Regions from separate parts of the Marinomonas epiphytica genome, predicted to be linked through region 1. Evidence: predicted binding sites of a transcription regulator. Region 1 holds the regulator's gene; the other holds the start of a gene.

Evidence for each region. The regulator sigma-54, encoded in region 1, starts transcription at its own class of promoters, with help from an activator protein. The targets are predictions, from matches to a motif close to TGGCACNNNNNTTGCTNT.
Region 2: the regulator sigma-54 is predicted to act here: its motif matches at 7,174-7,191, upstream of ACYVGZ_RS10055 (isoamylase early set domain-containing protein).

What each region holds. Positions count from the first base shown of each region.
Region 1 covers NZ_BAAGVX010000002.1:196,479-206,108, forward strand. The annotation lists gene lptA (lipopolysaccharide transport periplasmic protein LptA) at 1-343, shown strand, start outside; gene lptB (LPS export ABC transporter ATP-binding protein) at 344-1,069, shown strand; gene ACYVGZ_RS01455 (RNA polymerase factor sigma-54) at 1,141-2,628, shown strand; gene ACYVGZ_RS01460 (PTS sugar transporter subunit IIA) at 2,646-3,095, shown strand; gene ACYVGZ_RS01465 (HPr family phosphocarrier protein) at 3,106-3,375, shown strand; gene mgtE (magnesium transporter) at 3,381-4,733, shown strand; gene yjgA (ribosome biogenesis factor YjgA) at 4,740-5,276, shown strand; gene ACYVGZ_RS01480 (carbon-nitrogen hydrolase family protein) at 5,273-6,109, opposite strand; gene ACYVGZ_RS01485 (YhdP family phospholipid transporter) at 6,110-9,630, opposite strand, start outside.
Region 2 covers NZ_BAAGVX010000032.1:83,836-93,465, forward strand. The annotation lists gene ACYVGZ_RS10025 (sugar ABC transporter substrate-binding protein) at 1-447, opposite strand, end outside; gene ACYVGZ_RS10030 (TIM barrel protein) at 645-1,544, shown strand; gene ACYVGZ_RS10035 (LacI family DNA-binding transcriptional regulator) at 1,655-2,674, shown strand; gene ACYVGZ_RS10040 (Gfo/Idh/MocA family protein) at 2,737-3,903, opposite strand; gene ACYVGZ_RS10045 (TIM barrel protein) at 4,009-4,899, opposite strand; gene olsF (bifunctional ornithine lipid synthase OlsF) at 5,139-6,857, shown strand; gene ACYVGZ_RS10055 (isoamylase early set domain-containing protein) at 7,279-7,584, shown strand; gene betB (betaine-aldehyde dehydrogenase) at 7,788-9,245, shown strand; gene betA (choline dehydrogenase) at 9,259-9,630, shown strand, end outside.

The DNA of each region.
Region 1 (9,630 bases):
CCAGGGCACCATTGAAATTGAGGCTGAGTATTTAAAAATCAGCACCAATCCGCAAACCCAAAAATTTAACAAGCTTAAAGCCAAAGGCTCGCCAGCCAAGTTCAGCCAACAAATCGATGAAGCAGGCAACATGGTTATTAGCCAAGGGGATAACATTGATTATTCAACGCTAGAGGCAAAACTTGAAATCTCAGGCAATGGCTACCTAAATCGGATCGACAATAAAGTATCTGCCGATTACATACTTTACATGGTAAACAGTGGCGCTTTCCAAGCAAACAAAACGGATACTGGTCGCGTTTCTATGACCCTGCAACCCCAAGCAGCACAAGATGAGAACTAAATGGCACTATTAGAAGCAAAGAACCTCGCTAAAAGCTATAAGAAGCGCCAAGTCGTTAAAGATGTCTCTTTGGCGGTTGAGTCTGGTCAAGCCGTTGGTCTACTCGGACCGAACGGCGCAGGTAAAACCACCTGCTTTTATATGATAGTCGGCATGGTCACAAATGATGCAGGCGGAATTTTCATTGACGGCCAAGATGTTACCCATAATGCGATGCATACACGCGCCCAAAAAGGCATTGGCTATCTACCACAAGAAGCGTCAATTTTTCGAAAAATGTCTGTCGAAGACAACATTCTGGCCATTTTAGAAACCCGCAAAGACCTAAACAAACAGCAGCAACAAGCCAAACTTGAATCCCTACTAGAAGAGTTTCATGTTACCCACATTCGAAAAAACCTAGGTATGGCTCTATCAGGTGGCGAACGACGTCGAGTAGAGATTGCTCGTGCCCTCGCCATGAACCCTAAATTTGTATTGCTGGATGAACCTTTCGCTGGGGTCGACCCCATTTCCGTTGGGGATATAAAGCTGATCATCAAACACCTTCAAGAAAGTGGCATTGGTGTATTAATTACCGACCATAACGTAAGGGAAACGTTAGATATTTGTGATAAGGCGTATATTGTCGGTAACGGCCATATTATCGCTTCTGGCGACGCCGAGACGGTTATTAATAATGAGCAGGTAAAAAAGGTGTATCTTGGCGACGATTTCCGTCTATAACCCTTATCATTATTAGATAAAGAGAGTAGTATGCATATCTTGTTCCAACTTAAATTACTAAGTGTTGCTCTATGAAGCAGTCGTTACAATTAAAAATCGGTCAACAACTGACGATGACCCCTCAACTGCAGCAAGCCATTCGCTTGTTACAGTTATCCACCTTAGATTTACAGCAAGAAATCCATGAGTTTCTTGAGTCTAACCCATTGTTAGAAATCGATGATGAACTGGCAAATACTCCTGCCGAAAACAACAGTATCGAAAGCAAAACCGAGAAAAAGACCGACGAGAGAAGCACTGAAGCTGAATCCAACCCTGAGGAAGCACGACTTGAATCCGAATGGACTGACAGCATTCCAGAAGAGCTTTCGATAGACAGTAACTGGGACGACACCTACCAAAATTCAGCCTCAGTAAGTGATGTGTCAAGCTTTGAAGGGGAAAGTGACTTTGAAAGTCGCAATGCCCCAGAAGAAAATATTCAAGACCATTTAATTTGGCAGCTTAACCTAACTCACATGTCTGACCGTGACATTGAAATTGCCTACGCCATCATCGAATGTGTTAAATCTGATGGTTATTTGAGCATTTCTACGGAAGAAATTTGCGAAGCTTTAAGTGCTGAACTTGAAGAACTCGAAATTGACGAAGTCATTGCCGTTCAACATCGACTACAACGCTTTGATCCGGTTGGTGTGTGTTCAATCGATTTACGTGACTGCTTACTCGTACAATTAGAAGCGTACCGAGATCACCCTTTATACAAGAGCACACACAATTTAATAGACAATCACTTAGGCCTATTAGGTAGCCGAGATTTTGCCCAATTAACTCGCAAAACAAAGCTCAAAGAAGCGGCTCTAAAAGAAGTTGTGACGTTAATTCAACAACTCAACCCGCGCCCAGGCTCTGCGGTAGACAACTTAAACACGGATTATGTGATTCCTGATGTCAGCGTAAAAAAGATAAAAGGTACTTGGCAAGTTGAGCTCAATAATGACGCCCTTCCTCCCGTAAAAATTAATGAAACTTATTCAGCCATGGCCAACACGGCAGCGAAAAGTGAAGATGCCACCTACATTAAAAACTCACTGCAAGAAGCGAAGTGGTTCATTAAAAGCTTACAAAGTCGTAACGAAACCTTATTGAAAGTCGCCAGCTGTATCGTGAACCGACAAATTGACTTCTTCGAACTTGGCGAAGAAGCAATGAAACCCATGGTTCTTCATGATGTCGCGGAAGAAGTAGGCATGCATGAATCCACGATATCGCGAGTTACGACACAAAAGTTTATGCATACACCCAAAGGTATCTTTGAGCTGAAATACTTTTTCTCAAGCCATGTTAACACGGCTTCTGGTGGCGAGTGCTCCTCAACGGCTATTCGTGCAATGATTAAAAAGCTCGTGGCTGAAGAACCCGCACAGAAACCCTTGAGTGACAATAAATTAGCAAACACCTTGGCCGACCAAGGCATTCAAGTTGCTCGCCGAACGGTAGCGAAATATCGTGAAGCGATGAACATCCCACCCTCAAACGAACGTAAACGACTGATTTAAACGGATACTATAAAACCATGCCATTGGATACCCTACTTAAAGCTGATTTGGTTTTTGCAAAAAAAGATATTGTAAGCAAGAAACGCGCTCTCGAAAATTTAGCTTGCATCGTTGCAGACCGTTTGCATTGTGAAGAAAGTGCGGTGTACGACGCCTTACTTAGCCGAGAAAAACTGGGCAGTACCGGTATTGGCTCTGGCTTAGCTATTCCCCATTGTCGGCTAGATACTGCGAATCGCTCTGCGATTGTGGTAATGTCATTACAAGAAGCGATTGACTTTGATTCTATTGATAGAAAACCCGTTGATCTTATTTTCGCTTTAATCGCACCGCCACATGAATGTAATCATCATTTGGCAACATTAGCGCAAATAGCAGAACTTGCTCAATCACCAGAGGCATTGGACAAATTACGAGGGGCTCAGGATGATGAAGCCCTCTATATGACCTTCAAATCTCTGTTATAAAGGAAGGCCTATGCAAAAAACATCCATAACTATTATCAACAAGCTGGGACTGCACGCTCGAGCTGCTGGCAAGCTCATTGAAACCACTACACGTTTTTCTTGCGACATTACCATTGAGAAGGACGGTCGTAATGTGGATGGCAAAAGCATCATGGCAATGATGATGCTAGCGGCTAGCAAAGGAACTCAGATCACCATTAAAACTAACGGTGATGATGAAACGGAAGCGCTCGCGGCCATTGTTGCCCTCATTGAAGACAAGTTCGGGGAAGACGAGTAACCCCTATGTCTGAACAAAGCACCCTACAACATCTGCAAACCGTTACCGACTCTCTTGAGTCCGGTAAAACCATGCAGATTCGTTACCTTCTTAATGGTGCTTTACCGGCTCAAGATGTTGCTCGCCTATTGGAATCGTCTCCTCCTAAGGAACGTAAGCTTCTCTGGGAGCTTATTGATTCACAAAATGAAGGTGAAGTACTTCAGTACCTGAATGAAGATATCAGTCTTACCTTCTTAAAAGAAATGGACACAGAGCGTGTTGTTGCTGTGTCTGAGAATTTTGAAAACGATGACTTAGCCGACTTACTTCAGTATCTACCCGAAACGGTTGTAAAAGAAGTTCTTGCGTCCATGAGCGCGCAAGACAGAACTCGCGTTGAAACACTGCTTAGCTACTCAGAAGACTCCGCAGGCGGTTTGATGAATACGGACACCATTACGGTGCGCCCCAACATCACCGTTGATATTGTCTTCCGTTATTTACGCCGCCATGAAGAGCTGCCTGATATGACAGACAGCATCTTGGTAGTAAGCCGCTCCGATCGCCTGCTAGGCTCGTTACCCATTACTAAGTTATTAGTTGCAGATGCCGATACCCGAGTTCGGGATATCATGGAAACCGAAATCACTCCTTTGCACGCCAACACGCCTGTTAGTGATGTAGCCCAGCTGTTCGAAAAAATGGATTTAGTGTCCGCCCCCGTAATAGACGAAGAGAGCCAAAAGCTCTTGGGCCGTATCACCATTGATGATGTGGTCGATGTTATTCGTGATGAAGCAGAACACTCCATGCTTAGCATGGCAGGCCTTGACGACGATGAAGATACTTTCTCGCCCATCATGAAAACCACTCGCCGCCGGGCGGTATGGCTAGGGATCAATTTAATTACTGCGTTCACTGCTTCCTATGTAATTGGCCTGTTTCAAGACACCCTCGACAAAGTTGTCGCCCTCGCCATACTCATGCCCATTGTTGCCAGTATGGGTGGAATTGCCGGCTCTCAAGTATTAACTCTCGTTATTCGAGGCATCGCACTGGATCAAATCGGTCCGACAAACGCACGCTGGCTACTGAACAGAGAGCTCATTGTTGGTATGATTAATGGTATACTCTGGGCCACTGTCATTGCAGCACTTACCGCAGTGTGGTTTGATGATATTCAAATCGCCTACATTATTGCAGGTGCGATAGTAATAAATCTTTTATTTGCCGCCCTAACAGGCACTCTATTACCACTGTTACTCAAAAAACTTGGTATTGACCCCGCTCTGGCTGGCAGTGTAATTCTAACAACCGTAACCGACGTTGTAGGCTTTTTGTCCTTCTTAGGACTGGCCACTATTTTCTTAATATAGGTTCCCATGACTGATTTTGATCAATTTGATAACGAAGAAGACCTCCCGAAAAGTAAAACCCAAATCAAAAGAGAAATGGAGGCCTTACAAGTACTAGGCAAGAAATTACTGTCTCTTAGTAAAGGACAGCAAAAGAAGGTTCCTATGTCGGATACTCTGCGTGATGCCCTTGCAGAGGCCGACCGCATAAAGCAACATGAAGCCATGCGCAGACACTTACAGTACATTGGTAAAATCATGCGCACCGAAGACCACGAAGCCATTGAGCACCAGGTCGCGTTATTTGACACTACCTCTGCAGCTTACAACAAGCTTTTTCATCAACTGGAACAAACCCGTGATACCTTGATCGGTGAGAACAGCAAAGCCGCGTTGTCAGACTACTTAGCCGAACACCCTGAACTTGAAGACATTCAGCAATTGCGTCAATTGATTCGCGCCTCACAAAAAGAAGTACAAAAAGGGGCCAATACCACCAACCGCAAAAAGCTATTTCGCTTTTTAAGAGAAGCCCAAGAAAAAAAATTGGGACTTAGTGACTAAACCCCAATTCTACGATGAAGCTGGCAGGGCATTTTATCTCTCACCCTGACCACTTCATTCGTGTCTATTTTTGCTACAAAATAGCCCACGCGCTCCCCTAACCCAGCTAATTTTTCACCATAAGGCGAAAAAAGCACACTGTGACCGTAAGTTTGGCGCTTCTCATTATGCCAACCACATTGATTAACCCCTAAAAAGTAGCATTGATTCTCTATAGCCCGTGCGGCTAGGAGTGTTAACCAATGAGCTTTCCCCGTCACATAGGTAAAAGCGGCAGGCACAAGGATTAGCTGAGCCCCTGCTTGACTAAGATCGCGATAAAGCTCAGGAAAACGCAAGTCGTAGCAAATACTCAAGCCCACCTTAACACCATCAATATCAATTAGAGTGGGATGCCAATCTGCAGGCTCAATAAAGTTAGACTCTCGATAATTGGCAGTGCTGTCTTCGACATCCACATCAAACAAATGCACTTTATCGTAATGGCACTGCAATGTCCCATCAGGAGCAAACACCCAGCTACGTTGCCGTACTCTATGATCCGCCAAAGGCTCCCCCATCTCATCATAAGCGTAGGGGTGAGAGCCAACGACAATATACACATTATATTGTTTTGCCAAACTGGCCACTTGTTCCATTAGGCGTAGTTGCTCTTGTGACTCCGCCAGGGCTCGCATATCCTTTCCACTGAACAAAAACACGTTCTCCGGCAACACCAGCAAACGTGCCCCGTCATTAACTGCGGCTTGCAGTAAGCTTTCAACTTGCGCAAAATTCTTACGCCAGCACTGACCACTAGTAAGCTGTAACCCAGCAACAATTAACTTGCTCATCTATTTATCACTTCGCGCATTCGGCTGATACTGAACCTGCTTGAAAACGGGCTCATCAAAGGAGCCGTTAACTAAGTATTTAACACTGGTAATTTTGGAAATTTTATCGCCCACCAATTGGTCTGTAATGTACAACAACCCAGCTATTTGTGGAGTCGCCCATATTAAGCCGGCTAAAGGTAGTGCTCCAGAAATAGGAAAACTGGCTTCGATTTCTTGATCTAATGTTTCGCTTTCAATATTCGCACTACCCTGAACGATCACGTTTGCAGTAGGAGACGTCACCTTGATTGGCTCTTGTGTGGTGACAACGCCTTGGTTTAGTAGTAGCTTTCCAGTAAATTCATCATAAGTAAAGCCCGGCTCATAAACATCGGAAAAATCTAAGGATAAGCGGCGACTTAGAGCACCGAAATTAAAAATACCTAGCACTTTCAAAAACGCAGGCAACTCCTCCACTTGTGAAAAGTTGCCATCCAAGGCTGAAAAGTTAATCCTTCCTGACGCAGAGGATCGATCAAAATAAAATGGATGACCTTGCCAACTCAACGCTAAATTTATGTCATATTCTTCAGAAGTCACCAAAGGCTGTTTGGAGAACTTTCCGGTTAACTCGGCCAAGTCTTCCCCTTTGACCGCAACCATCAACTCAACATTTGGGCTTATTCCATCATCCTGCCAAAACAGACTGCCATCAAAGCTAGCTGTTTCCAGTCGAGTTGATAATGGGTCTATCCTCAGACGGTCACCTAGATTAGTAATCTGCATTTGCCAATCCCCTAATGGGCGGTGATCCAAATACAACTCATCAATCGAGAAGCCCATAGTCGGAATTTGATTAGCATGCAAAATCGGGGTGCTTTTCTCTTCTTCTGTCGGTTCAGCAGGATCGCTTTCCCAACTTAGGAAACCAAAGTGTAAATGAGGTGCACCTGCTTTTTGCGAGAGCTCTAGATTAATTTCATCTGAGTTCACCTGCAACGAGCCCTGCTTAGACGGATAGACCAACTTGGCGTTATGCAAGGTATTTTGTTCATTGATTTTGAAATTATCGACAATGAGCTCTGCCTGCGACAACCATTCCGGAATATCAAAAAGTGATGCCGTTTCATCACTGTCGGACTGATTTACCTCTTCAATAAAGTAATTGATGACCTCAAACCAAGGGTCAAAGTCTACTTCAGACACTTCCCCCTTAAACACTAAACCTTTTGGTATCGTCGAACTTAGCGGTTGATCCTTATTAAAAAAGTATTCTCCGCCTATTAACTCACTGTCTCTAATAAGGAAACGACTCCGCACTAACTGCCCATAAACTTCATCTATAACCAAGTCGTCATCGTGCTGTCGAAAGGTTAATACTAATTGCCTTGCTTCTTGACTTGGCTTGCCAACCGGACTTGGCATGCCAATATCACCACCCACAAGATCACTTTTTAAAGTTAAATCCAGCTGCCCTTGTTGTGCCTGGTTAATTGCTAATTCCCCCTGATAATCAACAACACCATTAAATCTATCCAATAATGCATGAGGGACGGGAGTCAAGGACCAGCCAGCAACTTCTTGCAGCCCCACAGAACCTTGTAAATGACCTGTAATAATCAGCGCTTTATCATTTTCAGCAACACTAGAACTCAGTTCTAATACGGATCTGCCGCCCAGTCCATCTACCTCAAAAACACTGTCATAAACACCTTGATCTGTCTGATAATATAGCTGCCCTTTGACCACACTTAGGTTTAAATCTAGATCATTCATACGCAAGGGGTTATTGTTTAAATGGATCTCTAGATCCACAGAAGGATCACCTTGGTCAAAAGGCACAGCAACATTAAATTGCCCCTTAACAGGTTGCCTTAACTCCCAATCTGAGAAAGGTTGCAAAATATCCTCTGCTAACGGCGTGTCATTTAAAAAAGCCAATACCTTTTGAGCTTCTTTATCAACACTCCCTTTAACAATCAGCCGATCCGCCTGACCATCCACAATAGGCACTTGAACCAAGACGTCAGTCGTCGAGAAATCAGCAAAGTCCACTGACTCAACGAACACCGATACCCCTTCTTGAGCGAGATTAAATGTTCCTTTTACATTGGTTGCTTGTGGCCAATTTTCATCAAAACGAATATCAGTATCTGCCAATTTCATTTGTAGCCGAACAATCGGTTGAGCACCATCAACAAGCTCAGTGTTGATCATGAAATCCGCTTGCTCTACCACACCTTCGCCATTAAAAGCTTCGTCTACCCATTGCCTTAATTCTTCCCCCAACGCATTCGGAGGAACAAAAGTAAGCCTATCTTCCGCACTTAATTGGTCGGCGTGCAAATCTAGGGCAAACCAATCTGCCCCCCAGTCACGCACCTCTAAGCGAAAGCCACCCTGTATCAGAGCACCGTTACGGGTAACCGATAAGTCTTCACCAGTTATTAAAAAGTGGTCCATTAAGTTTTGCCACTTCACATACCCAGATAAATCATCCGTTTGCCAAACGGAATCGTATACAGTGTCAAACGACAGAGCACTGTCATGACCCGTAAAGTCAATGTAACCGCCACTCTGTGTTAGTGAAAAAACGCCATTAATACCCGTGGCTTTAGGTATGCCAGAATAACCTTGCACCGAAGCATCATTGAGATTACTTAAGTAATGAAAAGCAATTTCTTGTTCATCTTGCCAGATTTTCAGGGCCGCATTTCTCGCTAACCCCGTTGGCTGCAGACCTGACAAGATCTGACTAACCTGCCATTCTGGGTTAAGAAAGTGGCGAGCGAACTCGTTCGTAGCAGCTAAATCCATTTGATCAAAGCGTACATTCGTGCTTTCTGTGGTCCCTGACCATTGCACGACTAGGTTGCTATCAACAGTGTTTTCATTACCTAAGCTCGATAATGCAAGGCTCTGTACATCGACCCTTAAACTCGGCTGTAATAAATTTGCCTCTAATTTAACCCTAGGCTCAAGCTCATACTCCGCTTCACCAAAGGAGAGTGCAAAGTTGGTATTCTCTAGCTGTAATGAGATGCTTTCACCTACAGCCATATTCAGCCATAACTCACCAGCAAGGGCGATTTTTGAAAGATCAGGAAATTGTTCAAAGAATGGCAAACTGTTGGGCAATTCAATGGCGGGCAAGGACACATTGGCGGTTAAATCATAATCGTGAAAAAGACTCAACGGCTTAGAGATGCTTGCATTCAGCTTAATGGGCGAGACAGCACCATCAACAAACCAAGAACTGGTTAATAACGACTCTGCTTGCTGTTTTACTATGTAAGTCCCTGGGCTTATCAAGCTATGTGAACCGAGTAGCTCACTGTCAATGGACACCTTGGTATCCAAAACGGAGAAGTTTTGCTGGGAGGCAAGATAATCTAAAATCCGTTCCACCCCGACACTGGTATTCTTCGAGGCATCCACTTGCGCACCGGCCAATCGCCAATTACCAGATGTTTCTTGTAACGCGATATTAGGGTGAATAAACCGAATATAGGCAAATTTTGGTGTTAGGGTTAATAGGG
Region 2 (9,630 bases), on a different contig from region 1:
CTTACCGTCAAGCATACCGACGACACTTTCAGCTTGGATAATACCGGCTTGAATGGACTCAGAGCCGACATAAGCATCCACATTTTTCATGGTGCTTTCATTAGGAAGGCGGTTAACAATAACCAGTGGGATATCTGCTCGGCTGGCTTTTTTCGAAATAGGCTTAACAATAGCCACATCGGTGGGAACAACTAACAATGCATCTACATCAGCATCGATAAAGTTATCGACATCATTGAGCATTTTGCTTGGGTCATCATTAGCATCCGTTAGCTTGATTTGAACATCAGGGTGCTCAACATCAAACTTACTTACCCCTTCGTACAAATAGCTTAGCCATTTGTCGGCAAACGATGGCATTGGTGCGCCGATTACCAGTTCATCTGCCATAGCAAAATTTGTCATAGAGCAGATTACAGAAGCGGCAAGCAAAGTCTTTTTAATCATGTTCATCTCATCCTTTTTTTTGTTATTTGAGTAATAAGAATCAATCAAGTGTGAATGGTTTTTTATTGTTCCAATCGATCACTTGGTAATCAGACTAGCAACAAGATTATTTTATTGCAAGCGCTTGCAATAAAATTTTTATCTCTTATGATCAATTCTTATTAAAGCGATAAAACAACAATAAAAGAGCGATTAAAATGAAGTTAAAAATTGGTAATGCCCCTTGTTCATGGGGCGTCGAAATGCCCGATGATATAATTAACCCTAAATGGAACAAGGTGTTAGAAGAGTGCCAACAAGCTGGTTATAAAGGTATCGAGCTTGGTCCTGTCGGCTTTTTTCCTGAACAACCAGACGTGTTTGGGCAAGCCTTAGAAGAGCATCAACTCACACTTACTGCCGGCGTAGTCTTTCGACCGTTTCATGACCCAAATCAATGGGATAGGGTTTTAGATGGTGCCCGCCGAACATTTCAAGCATTACGTTCTCATGGCGCACATAACGCCGTCCTTATTGACTCCATCGCTGAAGAAAGAGCCCTGACTGCTGGCCGCCCTTTAGAGGCCAGAAGGCTCACTGGGCTCGATTGGAAAGGCATGATGGATCGTGTTGAAACCATCGCCAAAATAGGCACTGAAGAATTTGGACTAGATGTATCCCTTCATGGTCACGCCGCTGGCTTTATTGAGTACAAAGACGAAATCGAGAAAACGCTCGATCATATTGATGAGAAATATCTGTCTCTTTGTATCGATACAGGGCACTGTTTATATGCAGGATTTGACCCTATTGAATTTTATAAGACACACCAATCTCGCACTCATTATTTACATTTTAAAGACGTTGACCCGCAAGTGAAGGCCAAGGTAATTGCCCAAAGAATTAACTTTTATGATGCGATTAAACAAGGTTTATTTTGTAACCTCGGTCAAGGTAGTTGTGATTTCTCAGCACTCTTTACCGCTTTGCGAGACTCTAATTTTCAAGGTTGGTCTACTATTGAACAAGAGTGCGACCCTCTATCAAACAATACGCTTAACGACGCAATAGCAAACCGAGAGTTCTTGTTCAATACATTAAATTCATTTATTAGTTAACCATTTCTAGTCGAAATTATGCATGAAAAAATGTATAATAAATAAACACATTTTTTCGACATAGCAAGCAAGGATGAAGCTAATAGCACAGGTTAAATAATAGGTACTTCATGCAACAAAGCCGATATAAACACGTTACTCAAAAAGAGGTCGCTGACAAAGCGGGAGTCTCTCTATCGGCTGTATCTCGGGCCTTCACTCAAGGAGCGAGTGTTTCCGCCAAAACGAGGGAAAAAATTGAAGCCGCAGCAGATGAGCTAGGCTATAAGCCTAACATTTTAGCTCAGTCCTTAATGACTAACCGCACTCATTTGATCGGAGTCATTTCCAGTAACTTTGAAAACCCTATGTTTATCGAAGTACTCGACCTTATCACGAAAGAGCTGCAGTCTCGTAACTACCGCACTTTAGTAGAAAACCTTGCACTTGAGGCAAAACCAGAAGACGTATTAGACCGCTTGTTGCAATATCGCGTGGATGGCGTGCTGTTTTTATCTTCCGTTTTACCGGCCATATTTGCTGAAGTCTGTGAAAAAGCGAAGTTACCTTCGGCGATTATGTTTGGTCGAGCTTGTGAGACGGGTCCGATCAACGTAGTAACAGCGGACAATAGCCAAGCAGGCACTATTGGCATAAAAGCACTACTAGATTACGGCTATAAACACATTGCTTTTTTAGGTGGCCCTGCGAATGCCACTACAACAATAGATAGAAAACGCAGTGCTATTCAAACCCTAACGGAACATGGCCTTGAATTTGCCACCATTCAACACTGTGATACTTATTCCTATGATTCAGCTCGCCAGCAATCTCTAGCCTTATTATCTGATCACCCTGAGGTCGATGCTATTTTCTGTGGCGACGACATTCTAGCCATCGCAACGCTGGACTCCGCTAGAGAATTGGGGCGTTTGTGTCCTGAAGAAATTGGCATTCTCGGCTTCAATGATATGTCTATGGCATCCTGGGGAGCCTATAATCTCAGCACGATTAAGCAACCTATTCAGAAAATGGTAGATGCCGCGGTAGAGTTGATCATTAAGCGCATAGAACACCCACATTTAGCCACGGAGACGCGGCTTTTCCCTTGCGAGCTGATAGTGAGAGACACACTTAAAAGACAAAGCTGATGTGTACATCACTTTGTCTTAATGTTACGACAAGCGGCTAAGCCCCTTGTCGTGTCTTGAGATTACTCTAAGTCAACCCACTGACCGTTGCTTTGATAGGACTTAACCGCCGCTTGCACAAACTTAACGCCTTGGGCGCCATCTTGAATGTTTGGAAAGTTTCTTGCTAAAGGATCTTCCGGTGTATTTGTCGCTTTCGCAATAATCACCTCGGCCAAATCCGTGTATAAGTTAGCAAAAGCTTCTCGGTAGCCTTCCGGATGACCAATGGCAATACGGGAGACTCTATTGGCCGCTGCATGCAAGCCTATACCGCCTTTTTGCAGTATCTTAGTGGGCTGATCTAAGCTGCGCACCAATAACTGATTAGGTTGCTCTTGATGCCACTCTAAGCCACCTTTACTGCCATATACTCGTAAGTATAAACCATGATCGGCGCCTGCCGCCGCTTGCGTAATAAAGAAAGAGCCACGGGCGTTATTACTATAACGAGTTAGAATACCCGTATAGTCGTCTGCTTCCCGCCCAGGTACAGTTGTCGCAATGTCCGCACACAACTGAGTCGGCTCAAGCCCTGTTACAAATGATGCCAAGTGATAACAATGAGTCCCTATGTCTCCCAAAATTAACGATGGCCCTGCTATTTCTGGATCCATATGCCAGTTTTTACCGTTTTTCTCTGCTTCCGAAAGCTCTGCTAGATGGCCTTGTACATAGTCACATTGCACCATACGAATCTCTCCAAGTTCACCAGCAGCAATGATCGCTTTGGCTTCACGTACCATAGGAAAGCCTGTGTAAGCATAAGCTACGCAGCATTCTAGCTCGCTTTGCTGAACGCGTTTTACTAAATCCATGGCTTCATCTAATTCGTTTGCTAAAGGCTTTTCACAAACCAAATGAAAACCCTGCTCTATGGCAAGGCAAGCAATCTGATAATGGCTGTTATTGGGGGTCATAATGGCAATCACATCCACTTTGTCTGATCGCTTTGCCTCAGCCAAAATCATCTCTTCTGGTGTCCCATAGCCACGCTCAATACCAAGCTCTTGAGCACTTTGTATCGAACGTTCTGGATTAGAAGAGAATACGCCAGCAACCACGTCATAGTATTCTTCTAATCGGGCTGCACCACGATGCACATTACCAATAAAAGAGCCCGGTCCACCACCAATCACACCCAGTCTCAGTTTTCGTCCTAGCGCTTTAATAACAGGATTCGCAACCATCTTTTTATCCTTCTTGTTGTTCTATATGGCTAATAAAAGAACACCTTGCCTCACAGCGGGTCAGACAAGGTGTTAAACGTATTCGCTAAATGGAGGCTTTAGAGCTTACTGCAGAAAGTTACTTTCAATAAATTGACGACTTTGCTGGGCATTTTCTAAGGAACTGTTGTCTTTTGATGGGTCAACATCCTGCTCTACCGTGATCCAACCGTTGTATTCAATTTTCTCTAAGGTTGCACGAACGGCTTTAAAATCAACGCACCCATCACCTAATGGACAAAATACACCGTTACCAATAGCCGTATAAAAGTCCACATTGTTCGCCACAGTATGAGCCAGCACTGTGTCATTGATGTCTTTAAAATGAATGTATTCCACTCGGTCTTGGTAAGTTTCAATCAGCTCGGCAGGGTTTATATCAGCATAGCGGCAATGCCCAGTGTCGATGCATAGCTTCACTAGATCACTGTCTAAATCCGCCATAGCGCGGTCAATTTCATCTCGGTATTCAATAAAACTACCAGCATGAGGGTGAACCACGGGGATAATATTGTATTTTCGGCAAATTAGAGATAATTCAGTGATAGTGGTCATCATCTCTGCCCATTCATCATCAGGTAGTCGATAGGCTGTTTCAACCTGACCGGCTTGATCGGTACGTGGTGAAGAAACATGGTCAATCACCACCATATACTTGGCATTCTGAGCTTGCAGTAATTTGCAGGTTTCTTCCGTATATTCAAGAATTTCTGCGCGTTTATCTGCTTGATGCAGATGTTTAAAGATGGTACCAGCAATTAACTCCAAGCCATTCTCTTGTAGCTTACTAGACAACACTTGTTTATCGGTTGGTAGGTAACCTAACGGCCCCAGCTCGGTGGCTTTGTAACCTGCTAATGCGATTTCATTAAGCACGGTTTCCCACGCTGGGTTACTTGGGTTGTCGGCAAATTCGATTCCCCATGAGCAAGGGGCATTTGAGAGTTGAAGTTTCATTATTTTTATTCTTCCTTTAGTTATTTGACTGAGCAATAAACACATTAATGCAAGCGCTTGCAAAATGTCAATATAGAATTTTCATTTAGTTATTTTGACGATTTTATAAAGCCACTTCCCTCTCAAATTCTCTTAACCTCTGTCATCATTTCGCCATTTCCCATTCATCTTAACGTCATAATTTAGCTCTAGTCTTAAGGGTATAAACCGCAATTCCATACCCTTGGTGGAGCCAAACAGTGATACAAGTTGAACAATTGATTGCCAGTAAATCCCCCCAGTTCTTTGACAAAAGCCCCATCATTACTCGCCCCACAGTGAGTGTGTTAAAACGTTTATTCCATGAGTCCGAAGTCAACCAGTTTTTAGACCAAAATGGCGATTGCATGGGGTTCGAGTTTATTGACCGGGTATTGGATCACTTTAACTTTGGATATCAGGTCAGCCAGGTAGACCGTCGTAACATTCCGGCCAGTGGGCGGGTGATGATCATTGCTAACCATCCCCTTGGTGCGTTGGATGGCCTTGCCTTATTACGCCTAGTAGGTGAGATTCGTCCTGATGTCAAAATCGTCGGCAACGACCTGTTAATGGGATTCGAAGGATTACAAAATCTGGTATTACCCGTTGATAACATTGGCGGAAAAACAGGCCGCCAACAGTTAAAAGCCATTATGAATTGTCTGCATAATGAAGAAGCGGTAATCATTTTTCCAGCCGGAGAAGTTTCCCGCCTGTCACCGAGCGGTGTAAAAGACCAACGCTGGAATCACAACTACCTAAAGTTGGCTCAAAAGACCAACAGCCCACTGCTACCCGTGCATATAGGCGGGCGTAATTCTATGCTGTTTTATACCAGCTCCTTGGTATATCGACCTTTATCGACTATTCAGCTAGCTAACGAAATGTTTCGTCAAAAAAACAATAAGATTCCTATGCAAGTGGGGCAACCGATTCCCATTCAAGAGCTGGCTAACCTACCTCTTAGTGATAAAGAAAAAAACAAATTAGTTAAGCGCCATTTGTACCGTATCGCAAAGGGTAAAAAGCCTCTATTTAAAACGGAAAAGACAGTAGATCACCCACAAAACCGTCAACAAATAAAGTCTGAGTTAAAGCAGTCTGAACATTTAGGCAGCACTAAAGATAACAAGCAGATTTACTTATTTGATTACGACCCCTCTTCGGTCACCATGAAAGAAATTGGCCGCTTAAGGGAGATTGCATTTCGTAAGGTTGGTGAAGGAACTGGAGAGCGTACTGACCTTGATAAATTCGACCAGTATTATCGTCATTTAATACTATGGGATGAAGAAGAATTAGAGATTGTTGGTGCTTATCGCATTGGTGAAGTTGCCCGATACATGGAAGAAAATAGTAAGAATAAAATTTACAGTGCGGAACTGTTTCGTTATTCCTGTGAGATGGAACCCTATTTCGAGCAAGGTATCGAATTAGGCCGTAGTTTTGTTCAGCCTAAATATTGGGGCAAGCGCAGCCTTGATTACCTTTGGTATGGTATTGGCGCTTATCTTAACCGTAATCCTAAGATCCGATACATGTTTGGTCCGGTGAGCTTGAGTAACAGCTATCCTCAGATTGCCAAGGACCTCATCGTGAGCTTTTACAAAACATATTATGCCGACAAAGAACATTTAGCCCGCTCTTATACCCCTTATCAGGTATCTCCTGAGCATAAAGAACTTATACAAGGTATTTTTTCTGGCAACAGCTACGAAGAAGATTTCAGAGTTCTCAAAGAGCAATTGAGCCAGTTTGGGGCAACAGTACCCACGCTATTTAAACAGTACAGTGAATTGTGCGAGGAAGGAGGAGTTCGCTTCTTAGACTTTGGCGTAGACGCCGACTTTGGCTACTGTATCGACGGGTTAGTCTTAGTAGACCTAAATACAGTCAAAGAAGCGAAGAATAAGCGCTACCGTGGTGTTCACGTTTAGTGCTAATGATGTGACTTAGTGTGTTTATGTGCATGGTGCTTAGTTACTTGGTTAGGGTGCTCTTGATTAGGTGCGCGACGTATAAAAAGCAAATAGCACACCTTTATTAGGAGCATCACTGACAATAGAATTAACACTATTACTTGTAAGCTCATAACCTCACCTCATCCATTTGATTGGGGTAATCTCAGTATAGTCATGATCTTTGGGAGTGGGAAAAATTTACACTTTTGCTCCTTATGGCAGGATCATGTTTTTATTTAGAATGGAGCCACTGGTAAATTACTTTATAATAAGACTTGCCAGTTCACATGTTTGGCACGGGAGTTGCCTTTATCGAAGTAAGAAGCCTGTGAAGCCTGCTTTAGCGTCTCTATTGTCATAAAGAAGTGCGCCTCAAAATTGAGTCTAGGAGTGAAACATGATTGAGAAAAAGTACTTAAAAAGCAAACCAGAATGTAAAACGAAATTTGCCCTCTCTGCTGCCTTGCTTAGCAAGGCAAAACAAGTATCTGTGGTCGGTGACTTTAACAACTGGGATGCGACGGCTAACCCAATGCGCAAGCAAAAATCTGGAGTCTATAGCTCTACGATCAACCTTGCTATAGATAAATCTTATCAATTCCGCTACTTGGTAGATGGTCTAATCTGGCTAAATGATGAAGCTGCTGATGGTTATGCTACCAGCCCCATCAGTCATGAAGACAATTGCATCATTCACGTTTAGAGTATACCCAATAGGGAGCCGTGTTCTTGCCCTGCTCCCTATCCCTCCCCTTGTTTTTCTAGCTGCAAAGACAAAATGCACTTTTTTGACACAGCCTTACACATCACTACTGATGAAAGCTTCTCCTAAAAAGTGGTACAATTATTTTTATTGAACAAGCATTTAAATAAAACTTTTAAGACGGCTCAGCGTAGAGGATTCTCATGACACATAAACAGCAATACATTCACGGTCAGTATTTTCCATCTAGTAGCGGAGAATTTTTCTCGACTAGCAACCCAGCGACAGGTGAAGTCATTGAAACAGTTGAGCTCGCCGGTGCTGCTGAACTAGAAGCGGCTATCGAATCCGCCAAAAAAGGCCAAGCGGTTTGGGCTGCTATGAGCGCGGTAGAACGCGGCAGAATTCTTAAAAAAGCTGCAGACCTACTGCGCGAAAATAACGCTGAGCTTGCCCGCTTAGAAGTATTAGATACTGGAAAGCCCTTACAAGAAGCCATTTGTGTCGATATAGAAACTGGCGCTGATGTCATTGAGTATTACGCTGGCTTGGCAGATAAAATACAAGGTGACTATCAGGACTTAGGGGCTGGCAATTTCTTTTATACAAAGCGTGAGCCGCTAGGGATTTGTGCTGGTATTGGCGCTTGGAATTACCCTATTCAAATAGCTTGCTGGAAATCGGGGCCTGCACTGGCAGCAGGTAATGCCATGATTTTCAAACCCTCTGAAGAAACGCCTTTAAGCGCCCTCAAGCTAGCCGAAATTTACACTCAAGCAGGTCTGCCTGATGGCGTGTTTAATGTGGTACAAGGGGATGCCCGTACCGGCCAGTTAATTACAAATCACCCTGCCATAGATAAAGTATCTTTTACTGGTGAAGTAGGCACCGGCAAGAAAGTCATGGCCGCGGCTGCCCAATCTCTTAAAGAAGTCACTATGGAGCTAGGTGGCAAGTCACCAATGATCATCTTCCCAGATATGCCGGTAGATCAAGCCGTGTCTGCGGCTATGCTGGCGAACTTCTATACCCAAGGTGAAGTCTGCACCAATGGCACACGCGTATTTGTGCATCAGGATATCAAAGACGCGTTTTTAAACGAGCTTAAAACCCGCACTGAAGCTATGGTCGTGGGTGATCCTTTGAATATGGAAACCCAGGTAGGTGCTTTAATATCGAAAGCACACATGAATAAAGTCTTGAGTTTCATCGAAGCGGGTAAAGAAGCGGGCGCTACCCTTTTATGTGGTGGCTACCAAGTAACAGATAATGGACTAGAAAATGGTGCCTTTGTTGCACCAACGGTTTTTTCAGACTGCACCGATGACATGCCTCAAGTTCGTGATGAAATCTTTGGTCCTGTTATGTCTGTACTCAGCTTTACAGATGAAGAGGAAGTCATTGCTCGCGCCAACGATTCCAAGTATGGCCTAGCCGCTGGTGTTTTCACAAAAGATTTTGCTCGTGCGCACCGTGTGATAGCACGCCTACAAGCTGGTATATGCTGGATTAATGCATGGGGTGCATCGCCAGCGGAAATGCCTGTGGGGGGCTATAAAGAGTCGGGGATTGGCCGCGAAAATGGTATTGAAACACTCTATCATTACACACAAACCAAGAGCGTGTTTGTCGACTTAAACGATATTCCTAACCCATACTAAAGCGGAGCACAGCATGGCATCACAAACATACGACTACATCATTGTGGGCGCAGGCTCCGCAGGGTGTGTGTTAGCTGACCGGCTGACAGAGAGTGGAGAACATTCCGTTTTGCTATTAGAGAAAGGCGGCTCGGATAAAAGCATTTTTATTCAAATGCCCACGGCCCTTTCTTACCCAATGAATACAGATAAATTTGCTTGGCAGTTTCATACCGACCAAGAAGCCGGCCTTGATGGTAGAGAGATGCACTGTCCAAGAGGGAAAGTACTAGGTGGCTCGTCCTCCATTAACGGCATGGTTTACGTGCGTGGACACGCTTGTGATTTTGATGAGTGGCAGGAGCTCGGCGCTGAAGGTTGGGACTATCAACACTGCTTACCCTAT